Regions from separate parts of the Nonomuraea sp. NPDC049750 genome, predicted to be linked through region 2. Evidence: riboswitches for the same ligand, from Rfam matches in the RefSeq annotation. Region 2 holds a riboswitch; the other holds the start of a gene.
The links. Region 2 has a riboswitch for cyclic di-AMP ahead of AB0J16_RS14380 (C40 family peptidase). Riboswitches for the same ligand answer to the same signal wherever they lie in the genome.
Positions count from the first base shown of each region.

Region 1: linked by a shared signal. The riboswitch ahead of AB0J16_RS02000 (C40 family peptidase) and the one ahead of AB0J16_RS14380 (C40 family peptidase) in region 2 are both predicted to bind cyclic di-AMP.

Region 1 covers NZ_JBFANB010000001.1:419,114-424,899, forward strand. The annotation lists gene AB0J16_RS01980 (RDD family protein) at 1-438, opposite strand, end outside; gene AB0J16_RS01985 (RDD family protein) at 547-1,068, opposite strand; gene AB0J16_RS01990 (hypothetical protein) at 1,072-1,932, shown strand; gene AB0J16_RS01995 (amino-acid N-acetyltransferase) at 1,955-2,512, opposite strand; cyclic di-AMP (ydaO/yuaA leader) riboswitch at 2,802-2,962, shown strand; gene AB0J16_RS02000 (C40 family peptidase) at 2,968-4,011, shown strand; gene AB0J16_RS02005 (LuxR C-terminal-related transcriptional regulator) at 4,075-4,287, opposite strand; gene lysX (bifunctional lysylphosphatidylglycerol synthetase/lysine--tRNA ligase LysX) at 4,866-5,786, opposite strand, start outside.
Region 2 covers NZ_JBFANB010000004.1:544,342-550,127, reverse strand. The annotation lists gene AB0J16_RS14390 (NYN domain-containing protein) at 1-32, shown strand, start outside; gene AB0J16_RS14385 (NlpC/P60 family protein) at 117-1,091, shown strand; cyclic di-AMP (ydaO/yuaA leader) riboswitch at 1,886-2,044, shown strand; gene AB0J16_RS14380 (C40 family peptidase) at 2,118-2,633, shown strand; gene AB0J16_RS14375 (hypothetical protein) at 2,852-3,847, shown strand; gene AB0J16_RS14370 (M48 family metallopeptidase) at 3,859-5,313, shown strand; gene AB0J16_RS14365 (glycosyltransferase family 4 protein) at 5,310-5,786, shown strand, end outside.

The sequences.
Region 1 (5,786 bases), on a different contig from region 2:
ACGCTGCAGCGGCTTGTCGATCAAGATGAGGATCCCGACGCCGAAGACGAAGATTCCAGCCAGCACATTGAGCACCGGAATGCCCATGACCATCGCCGCTCCCGGATAGACCAGGGCCCGTTTCAGCAGAGCACCGCGCCGAAGGCCGCTCGGTTCGAGGCGAATCTTCATGATCGCCTTGCCGAACGTACGGCCGCTCATGGAATGCGCGGCCCAGTCATAGACCGTATATCCCAGCCCACCGAGCAGCCAGGCGAACACGCCGGGCAGCCGGCCGTCGAACGTCTCCAGCAACCCGACAGTTCGGAAGCCGCCCCACAGCGCGACGAACAGAATGTAATAGAAGACACCGAAGACGAGGGCTTCAATGAGCCGGGCGGCCAGGCGTTCCCACCATTCCGCGGGGACGGCGTCACTCCACGGCGGCAACCCGGTCATAACCCACCTCGCCCCTTCGGCGAACCGACCGCTACCCATTTTGCTGCCGCCCGCACATACAAAACAGAGGCCGACCGGTGGCCAGCCTCTGTTTCGCGTCCGCGAAGACTACTTGATCTTCACTACCACCGTGTTGCTGAACTTGTCGGCGAACGTCTGCTGCAGCGGCTTGTCCCAGAGCTGGGAGGCGCCGTTCAGCGCGACGACGATCCCGCCGAGCAGCGCCCCGACCCACGGGATGAAGCCGAGGATGTATCCGCCCCACGTGCCACCGGCCCGCTTGAGCGCCACGTCGTTCGGCAGGCCGCCCGGAGGCAGCATGGTGCCCGTCGGCACGATCTTGATCCCCATGACCATCTTGCCGACCGTCTGGCCGCTCATCTTGGTCATGAAGAACTCGTAGGCGACATACACCGCCGTCATCACGATGGCCACCACGATGCCGTAGGCGGTCGGCCCCAGCAGACCGGTCGTCGTGCCGGTCGCGGAGTTGTAGCCGGCGAGCAGGATGGCCCCGAAAACGAGACCGATCACCCAGTTCGCGATGCCGAAGATGACACCGTCGATGATCCTCGCCACGAGCCGCTGCCACCACTCGGCGAGCGGGGCCGGGGCGCCGGGCGGTTGCACCCCATGTGGCTGCGGCTGCCCGTAGCCGGGCTGTTGGCCGTACTGGGGCTGCTGACCGTAGCCAGGCTGACCGTACTGCTGCTGCTGACCGTAGTCCGGCTGGCCGTACTGCTGCTGGCCGTAGCCGGGTTGCGACGGCTGCTGCTGGCCATAGCCCGGCTGGGACGGCTGCTGCTGCCCGTAACCGGGTTGCTGCCCATAGCCGGGCTGCTGGCCCGACGGGGGCTGCTGGCCGTACTGCTGCTGGCCGTAGCCGGGTTGCGACGGCTGCTGCTGACCGTAGCCCGGCTGGGACGGCTGCTGCCCGTAACCGGGCTGCTGGCCGTAACCAGGCTGGGATTGCGGTTGCTGACCGTAACCGGGTTGCGATTGCGGCTGCTGACCGTAGTTGGGCTGGCCGTACTCGGGTTGCTGACCCGAAGCCTGCTGCTGACCGTATCCGGGTTGCTGACCGTATCCGGGCTGCTGCTGGCCGTATTCCGGTTGCTGGCCGTAGCCGGGCTGCTGCCCGTACTGCGGCTGCTGTCCGTACTGCGGTTGCTGCGGCTGCTGGCCGTAGCCCGGCTGCTGCTGCTGACCGTACTGCGGCTGTTGGCCGTAGCCCGGCTGCTGTTGCCCGTAGTTGGGTTGCTGACCGTAGGCGTCGTCCGCCCGGTAGCCAACGACCGTCGCATCCGGGTCGGGCTCGCCATAGGGACGGCCCGCGTTGTGATGTCCGTATTCAGATCCGCCAGGCGCAGAGTTCTCGCCGGATTCGTCCTGTGGATACGGCGGCTGTCCGGTGCTCACCGTGTCACCTCGCTTCGAGTGCGCATGTGGCACGTGTCAGGACACATGCCTGTGCTGCCCAACGTATCGACATAGGTATCAACAATCACCTTTCCCATTAGTCAAGGTCCGCGTCACCCGATGTCAGGTGGAGAAGCATGCGGGTGTTCCCCAGGGTGTTGGGCTTGACGTGTTCGAGGTCGAGGAACTCGGCGACACCCTCGTCGTACGAGGCCAGCAGCTCCGCATAGACCTCGGGTGAGACCGGGGTGCCCTGTACGGGGCGGAATCCATGCCTCGCGAAAAAATCCACCTCAAAAGTCAGACAGAAAACCCGGCGCAGGCCGAGTTCCCGGGCCGTTTTGATCAAGGAAGAGACGATCCGGTGCCCGATTCCGAAGCCTCGGAACTCCGGATCAACGGCCACCGTGCGAATCTCCGCGAGATCCTCCCAAAGCACGTGCAGCGCGCCGCAGCCGACCACTTGGCCGCCGCGCTCGGCGATCCAGAACTCCTGCACGTCCTCGTACAGAGTGACGGTGGCCTTCTCCAGAAGCCGGGGCCCGGCGCCCGCGTAGGTGTCGACCAGGAGACGGATCGTCCTGACATCCGGCGTGCGGGCACGCCGGACGACGACTTCCGTGTCCGGGACTGTCACTTCGGCGACCTGCTCCATGGGTCTCCAGCGTACAGATCCGATTACGGCCTCCCCCTAACTCTGACGTCTCTCCCATCTCATGACATCTCGTGGTTGATCGAGCACGATGCGGGATGCCCTTGGCCGATAGGCTTCCATGCCTTGACGAACTTGGTGCAAAAAGGACATAAAGTTTGTTCAGCACCGACAGGCACGAGACCACCTCGTGACCCTTCGGTTGCGAAACCTCTACAGACTTGGCAGTTCTGGTTGAGCACGAACCCGGAGTGCACTAGTGTCCAGCGACGATGTCACCCACGCGAGCCAGCGTGGAGACGCGCCCAATCCCCGTAAGGGGAGCCGGGGACCCGCCGGTGGCGACCTCATCCCGACGCCACCACCCATGGGGTGAATCCGAGCGAGTCGTTCGGTAGGGCTGCTCCGGCCCGAACCCGTCAGCTAACCCGGTAGGCGCCGATGAGAGGAGCTGGTTGGTGAAGCAGACCCGCGATCGCGAGGGGACGCCGGTGGGCGCTCACGCCCGCGCTCCGGAGCTCCGGAAGGTCCCCACCCGGTTGGGTGTCATCGCGGCGACCATCGCCACCCTCCTCTTCGCCGTACCCGTCGGCTCCGCCGTCGCCGATCCCAAGCCCTCGCTGAAGGACCTGTCCGAGCAGGCCGAGGAGCTCCACACCCAGATCGAGACGCTGAGCGAGGAGTTCAACGGCCAGCGGGAGAAGCTCAAGAAAGCCAGGAAGTCGGCTGAGGCGGCCCAGAAGACGCTGTCCACCAGTGAGGCCGATCTGGCCGCCAAACACGCCAAGGCCGCGCTGCTGGCCCAGAACGCCTACATCAGCGGCGGCTTCGGTCAGGCGCTGGCATTCGGCACCTCCGACGACCCTGAGAGCTTCCTCGACCGGGCGGCCACCACCTACGCGCTGGAGCAGCAGCAGGGCTTCGAGGTCAACCAGGTGACCACGGCCAGGCAGGCCGCCGAGCAGGCCAGGGCCAGCGCCAAGACGCGCATCGACGAGGTCGAGAAGATCGTCGAGGGCCTCGGCACCAAGCGCGACAAGATCACCAAGCTCGTCGCCAAAGTCGAGAGCAGCCTCTTCAAGCGGGCGATCGGCGAGGCGGGCCGTCCCGGCACCCGGGCCACGCGGGTCGACCTGCCGGTCATCGGCGCCGGCAAGGCGGCCACGGCTGCCAGGTGGGCGCTCACGCAGCAGCTCAAGCCGTACGTCTGGGGCGCCGAGGGGCCGACCTCGTACGACTGCTCCGGCCTCGTGATGGCGGCCTACCAGCGGGTGGGCATCTCACTGCCGCACTACACCGGCGACCAGTGGACGGCCGGACGGCACATCTCCAAGGAGGAGCTGCGCGCCGGCGACCTGGTCTTCTTCTATGGCGACCTGCACCACGTCGGCATCTACATCGGCGGCGGCATGATGGTCCACGCGCCGCAGACCGGCGACGTCGTACGTATCGCGTCCATCGCCCGCCGTCCGTTCGCGGGCGCCGTACGCATCGCCGACTGACCTCCGGACACCACGACAAGCACTCTGACAGCTGGGGCCCGGGCGGCTGGGCCGGTCGAGCGGTCAGATGAGCTGGCGACGGGCGGCCCAGGCCACGGCCTCGATCGCGGTGGCGACGCCGATGCGGTCGCAGATACCCCGAAGTCTCCGGCGTACCGTGCGCCCGCTGATATCCAGTCGTCTGCCAACCCGATCAACCGTGACCCCCTTGGCAAGCTCCGCCAGCAACGCCAGATCCGCGTGGCTAAGCTCGACGCTCTCAGTGAGCACATACATCGGGAGCCCTCCCCCCAACAGCAGAACTCGAGACGTCTATGTCCGAGCAGAGCTGCAGCTCGTCTCGCAGACGGTAAACGCATTCTGGAAAGGTCGTCAAGCCAGCGAATACCGCCCTCTGACCATCGCCATTGACATGATCGGCGGTATGTGAAGTACTCGCCATATGTCGGCACACTTCGGGGCCCGATGAGGGATCACAGCCGTCCTTACAACGGCTCCAGCCCCGCTCCCCACGAGCACCGCGGACCTGCTGGGCGCCGAATCCAGGGAACGCGAATATTCTTCGCATTCAATATGCGAAATATCGGAAATGTAGCTGCTTGGGGCACCCATTTGTACCCTTGCGCGGCCGAGTCGGCAGCGCCCGCCAAAGACCATGAACGGTTCATGCGCCAGAGGGAGAAGCCACTCGGCGCAGGCGGCCAGGAGATGTCCGCTCCCCGCGTTTAGGGGCCGGCGAACTTCGCCGCCCGCGTTCTCCTACTCGCCGCAGGAGATCGGGCCGCTGTCAACCCGACAGCGGCCGGTACGGCCCGGCGTGGGAGCCGGGCCGACACCCTTCGGCGGCAGGCGGGTCAGTTGGTCGGCTTGACCAGCGGGAACAAGATCGTTTCCCGGATGCTCTTGCCGGTGAAGGCCATGATCATCCGGTCGATCCCGGCTCCCATGCCACCCGTGGGCGGCATGGCGTACTCCAGCGCCTGCAGGAAGTCCTCGTCGAGCTGCATGGCCTCCGGGTCGCCCCCGGCGGCCAGCAGCGACTGCTCCACCAGGCGCCGGCGCTGCTCGACCGGGTCGACGAGTTCGGAGTAGGCGGTGCCCAGCTCCGTGCCGAACCCGATGAGGTCCCACTTCTCGGTCAGCAGCGGGTTGTCGCGGTGCTGGCGGGTCAGCGGGGAGGTCTCCAGCGGATAGTCCATGACGAACGTCGGCTGGATGAGCGTGTGCTCGACGAGGGCCTCGAAGATCTCCTGGACGAGCTTGCCCTGGCCCCACTTCGGGTCCCAGTGGATCTCGCGGCCGTCGGCGAGTTTCCGGACCTGCTCCAGCGGGGTCTCGGTGGTGATCTCCTCGCCGAGCGCCTCGGACACCGCCCCGTACAGGGTGATGCGCGGCCACTCGGGGATGCCCAGGTCCACCTCGACGCCGTCATGGACGACCACAGAGGTGCCCAGGGCGGCCACGACGGCCTTCTGGTACATCCGCTGGGTCAGGTCGGCCATGTCGTTGTAGTCGAGGTAGGTGCCGTACGCCTCGATCATGGTGAACTCGGGGTTGTGCGTGGAGTCCGCGCCCTCGTTGCGGAAGTTGCGGTTGATCTCGAAGACCTTCTCGATGCCGCCGACCACGAGCCGCTTCAGGTAGAGCTCGATCGCGATGCGAAGGTAGAGCTCCATGTTGTACGCGTTGATGTGGGTCTTGAACGGCCGGGCCGCCGCGCCACCGTGGATCGGCTGCAGCATGGGCGTCTCGACCTCGAGGTAGCCCTCCTCGTG
Region 2 (5,786 bases):
CTCTGCTGCTGCGCAGGCTGGGCCGCGCGTAGATTACGAATCGGTTGTTAGGGTGAAAGCACACCCGCCACTTCTGTACCATTTCGCCCCAGATATATTCCCCTGGAGGCGACACTGTGAGGTTTGGCCGGGCGCCACTGGCCGCGGGACTCGCGATCGGGCTGCTGCTTTTCCCCACAAGCGAGGCACTGGCCGCGCCGAAGCCCACGATCAAACAGGCGAAAGCCAAGCTCAAGAAGCTGAACGACCAGGCCGACAAGGTCGTCGACCGCTACAACACGGCGACCGAGAAGTACAAGGCGGCCCAAGGCGAGTACGGAAAGCTGAACGCCAGCTACAAGCGCAAGCTTGAGACGGTCGCCACGCTGCGCGCCCAGGTCATCGACATGGCCGTCGACACCTACACGCGCGGCCCCGACTCCACCTCCTGGCCCACGATGATCGGCCAGCCGGATCCCACGGGCCTGCTGGGCAGCATGGCGCTCGCGGGGCAGCTCTCGGAGGAGAAGGTGGCGCGGCTGGCGGCCTTCGATCGCGAGAACCGCGGGCTCAAGGACGAACGCGACAAGGCCGAGGCGGCCCTGCGGGCGGCCGACAAGGAGCGCGACGGGGTCGAGAATGAGCGCTCGGAGGTCCGCAAGCTGATCGCGAAGCAGAAGAAGCTGCTGGACAAGCTCGGCGCCTACAAGACCGGTGACCCCAACAGCACCGGCATCAAGTACACCGGCTCGGCCTCCGGCAACGCGGCCGCGGTGCTCAGGTTCGCCTACGCGCAGGTGGGCAAGCCGTACGTGTTCGGCGGCACGGGACCGCGCGGCTGGGACTGCTCGGGCCTCACGCAGGCGTCGTGGCGCGCTGGGGGCGTGTCTCTGCCCCGGACCACGTGGCAGCAGTGGGCCTGGGGGTCGGCCCGCAAGGTGGATCTGAAGGACCTGCAGCCGGGCGACCTGATCTTCAGCTCGGGTCTTGGGCACGTCAGCATTTATGCGGGCAACGGGCAGATCGTGCACGCCCCCCAAACCGGCGACGTGGTCAAGGTGGTCACCCTCTCCTCCTACGGCGGCACCCTGGTCGGAGCTATCCGCCCGTAGGTTGTTCTGGGGGGAAAGCGCTGATTTTCTGTACGGCAAGCACGGTGAGCCCCATGCGCCGTCCGTGGCTGGGCTCTGTCCAGGGACACGCTCCTCCGGTGGGGCGCGCTGGGCGCCGTGACGTGCGTCCTCTTGACCCGGTCCGTGGCTTCAGGTGGCCATGGACCGGATGGTCCGCCGATGGACGCTTGGCGGTCCACGCGGGGCTCCCCGGCTTGGTGGTCAACGAACTCGGCCCGGTGGCCAGCGGGCTTCGACCGGCTGTTCAGCGGGCTCCGGTCGCTTGTTCAGCGGAACCCGACCGGCCGTTCAACTGGCCCCGATTTGCTGGTCACCCGACCTCGGCGCGCAGGCCGATGCCGCTGGCGCCGGGTCGGCTGAACGCTGCTCGAACGCCTTCGGCGGGTGAGGACGATCATTGGTCTCGGCCCGTCGGCGATCCTCGCGTTGCCCACTTCCGCGCATTGGCCGGCACCATTCACTGCCTTGCGCGTTGTCGGCGGGACCAGTGTGACAAGAGTGACAAATGGGACCTGACAGATCACTGTGTCGTCAAGTGTGAGAAGGGTCACATTTGAATAACATAACCCGGCGCTCCAGCTGCGGTTGGGGACTTTACTGACACCTCTGAGTGATCCTGACAACCCCATGACGGCTTTGCCAGCTCGTTACTCAAGGGCGTAGCTTCTGGCGTCGCGGCGAACAAGCCATGGCGTCGCGACTCTCCATCGGGTCCCCGATGTGGACAGATAAGAAATCCGTTAGGTCACCGCCTTTCCACATTGTCATTACGTGGCGGTGGCCTGCCGAGTCCGTGCAGCCAGGAGGCACGGAGCCGGGGACCCAGCGATCCCGCCCCAGGGATCAGGGGTGAATCGGCGCGTATTGCGCCGTAGGGCGACTTCCAGGCCCGAATCCGTCAGCTAACCCGGTAGGCGTTCGTGGAAGCTCCAAGGAGAAATCCTGTCTACCTCCCCCAGTAACCCCCGTCTGTCCCGCATTGCCCTGAGTGGCGCAGCGCTCACGATGACCGTGACGGCCGGAGGTTTGGTCCTCCCTGCCCCGACAGCGCAGGCGGCGACAACGCGAGATGCGGCCGAAGTTTCCGGGACCAATACAGCGGCGAAAGCCGTCAGGTCCGTGAAGAAGGTCGCGCAACAGACAGCGGTCGCTCGGCAAAAGGTGAAGGCCCGTACGGCCGTCGCCGTGGCCAAGGACCAGATCGGTGACCCGTACAGTTACGGGGCCACAGGACCTGGTTCCTTCGACTGCTCCGGTCTCGTCCAGTACGCCTGGAAGAAGGCCGGCGTCAAGATCCCGCGCGTGACGAACAGCCAGTTCGCCCGCATCAAGAAGAAGGTCTCCTGGAAGAATCTGAAGCCAGGTGACCTGATGTTCTTCTATGGGCTCGGCCATGTGGGCATGTATGTCGGCAACGGCAAGATGGTCCATTCGCCGAGGACGGGTTCGACGGTGCGCGTCGAGAAGCTCAACAAATGGCGCAAGGCGTCGTTCGTGGGCGCGGTGCGTCCCGGCCTGTAAGTCCGGCCTGATCTGGCCTGCAAGACCGTCACGAAGGTCCCGTCCCAGCTGGGACGGGACCTTCGCGCGTTCCGGGCCTTTCCGCGACGACGGGCCGGCGCTTTCCGCGACGAGGAGCCGGGTCTCTCCGCGACGAGGAGCGGGGTCTCTCGACGACGACGTCCCGGGTCTCTGCGCGACGGCCGGTCCGCAGCGCGGGGCGACTACGATCGGGGAACGTGTCCGTGCAGGTGAGCCGCCGAGTCTTGGGGGTGGGGGTGCTGCTCCTGGCCCTCGCCTCGGCCAGCGCCGCCCCGCACCGGTCTCCGGGGACGGACGGCCCCTCGGCAGCGGTTCGCGACCTGTCGACCGGTGGGCCCGATCAGTCTGCGACGGATCGCGGCCGGCCGTCCGGTGGGCCCGATCGGCCCGCGACGGATCGCGATCTTCCCTTCGGCAGCCCCGATCAGTCCGCGACCGGCCACAACCCGGCGGCCGGTGATCGCGAGCTTCCGGCGGAGGCGCGGAGGCTCTGGGAGGACGGCTCCGAGGTCGTACGAGGTGTGCGTTCGGTCGTCGTCGGTCAGCGCGCGGCACCCGAGTCGCTTCGTGATCTGGCGCGCCGGGCCGATGCCGCCGGGTCGCGGGTCTCCGCCGTGCTCGGACGCCCCGTTCAAGCCGTGGTGCTCGTGCCCGGTTCGGCGGCCGAGGCTGCTCGGGTGGCCGGGGTGGGGAGTGTCGACGGGCTGGCGGCGGTGGCCGATGGCGGGAGAGTGGTCGTGGTGCCCGAGAACTTCGCCCGGCTGACCCCCACCGGGCGGGACGTCGTGCTCACTCACGAGCTCACCCACGTCGCGGCCGGGACGAAGCGGTTGCCGGTGTGGCTCTATGAGGGGTTCGCCGACTACGTGGGCTACCGGGACGCGGGGTTGCCGGTCCGGGTGGCCGCCGCCGAGTTGGCCGCCGAGGTGCGGGCCGGGCACTTGCCGGGCGAATTGCCAGGGCCTGCGGCATTCGCACCATCCAGCCGGGAGCCCGCACGCCTGGCACGGGCCTACCAGGAGGCGTGGCTGGCGTGTCGCTTCATCGCCGCGCGGTTCGGTGAGGGAACTCTGGTGAGGCTCTACCGTGATGCCCAGACGGGTGGCATCGACCGGGGGCTCACCAGGCTCGGGCTCTCGGCAGGGACGCTGACGGCACGGTGGCGCGACTACGTGCGGGACCAGCTTGCGTAAGGGGAACGCGGATGGACGATCTGCAGGGCACCGACGACATGCCGCCTGACGACGACGCATCAAGCGAGTCCGCCACCTCAGGCGAGGGCGCCGCGCCGGACGGCCATGCCGCGCCGGACGGCCATGCCGCGCCGGACGGCCATGCCGCGGCAGACGACCGTGCCGCGCCAAGTGACCGCGCCGTGTCCAGCGGCTGGGTCGCGGACGGTGGGGACGTCGGGTTCGGCCGGGCCGGTGCCGGTTGGGCGCTGGTCGTGCTCGGTGCGGTGATCCTGGCCGTGGTGGCGTTCACGACGCCCTGGCGGGTGATGCCCTCGGGCGCCCCCACGGTGACGCCGGACCCGGCGCGCGACTTCAGTGCCGCCGAGGTCGCCAGGGCCGCCGCCTTCGACGCGGCCACGAGCCTGCCCGGATACCTGTCGCTCGGGCTGACAGTGCTGTTCGCGGGGCTGCTCGTGCTCACGCCATTTGGGGCCAAGGTGCTGGGTAAGTTGCGCGGGCCGTGGTGGGTGCGGGTTGTGCTCGGGGTGGTGGTGCTGACCGCGATCGTCGAGGCGATCAGGTGGCCCCTGGGCATCTGGTACGAGGTGCAGTTGCGCGACTACGGCCTGTCCACGCAGGACTGGGCCGGCTGGACCGGCGACCGGCTCAAGAGCCTGGCCGTGAGCGTGGTGCTGCAGTCCATCATGGTGCTGGTCGTGGTGGCGCTGGCCAGGTGGCTGCGGCGCTGGTGGATCCCGGCCGCCGCGGGCGCGTTCGCGTTCACCTTGGTGGCCTCGTTCGTCTATCCGGTCGTGTTCGAGCCGCTGTTCAACGACTTCCGCCCGATGCCGGGGGGCGCGCTCAGGGCGAACCTGATGATGCTGGCCGAGCGCGCCCATGTCCCGGTCGAGGACGTGCTGATCGCCGACGCCTCCCGCCGGACGAACGCGCTCAACGCCTACGTCTCGGGCTTCGGCGCCACGCGCCGGATCGTCGTGTACGACACGCTGCTGCGGGCCCCGCAGTCCGAGGTCGAGCTGGTCGTGGCGCACGAGCTGGGCCACGCCAAGTACGGGGACGTGCTGGTCGGCACGCTGGTGGGCGGGCTGGGCGCCGCGTTCGGCGCGATCCTGCTGTTCCTGCTGCTGGGCATGCTGCGGCGGCGCACGGGCATCGCCTCGGCGGCCGATCCACGGGCGGTGGGAGTGATCATGGGCTTGATGAGCCTGGCAACGGTCATCTCAGGACCGGCCCAGAACGTGGTCAGCCGCCACATCGAGGCCCGCGCCGACCTCCACGCCCTGAACCTCACGAAGGACCCGGCCACCTTCATCTCCATGCAGAAACGCCTGGCAATCACCAATATTTCCGACTTGTCGCCGGATCCGGTGGAGTACGTCCTCTACGCATCACACCCCACCGGCCCCCAACGCATCGCCATGGCCCGAGAGTGGGCCGCGCTGAACGGCCAGCAACAGCCGTGACCGGCGTGCTCATCGTCACGAACGACTTCCCGCCCCGGCCGGGCGGCATCCAGTCGTTCGTGCACGGGCTGGCCCTGCGCACCCCAGGTGTGGCTGTCTACGCTCCGGCCTGGGAGGGGTGCGCGGAGTTCGACCGCCGCCAGCCGTACCGGATCGTCCGGCACCCCACCTCGCTCATGCTGCCGACCCCGGCGGTCGCCCGCCGGGCGACCCGGCTGCTGGCCGAGCAGCGGGCGGACACCGTGGTGTTCGGCTCGGCGGCCCCGCTGGGCCTGCTCGCGCCGGGGTTACGGGCGGCCGGCGCGCGGCGCGTGGTGATGCTCACCCACGGCCACGAGGCGTCGTGGGCGAGCGCGCCGCTGTTCCGCGGGGCGCTGCGCAGGATCGGCGCGCACGCCGACGTGGTGACCTACCTCGGCGAGTACACGCGCGCCCGGCTGGCCGCGGCGATCTCGCCGGCCAAGCTGGTACGG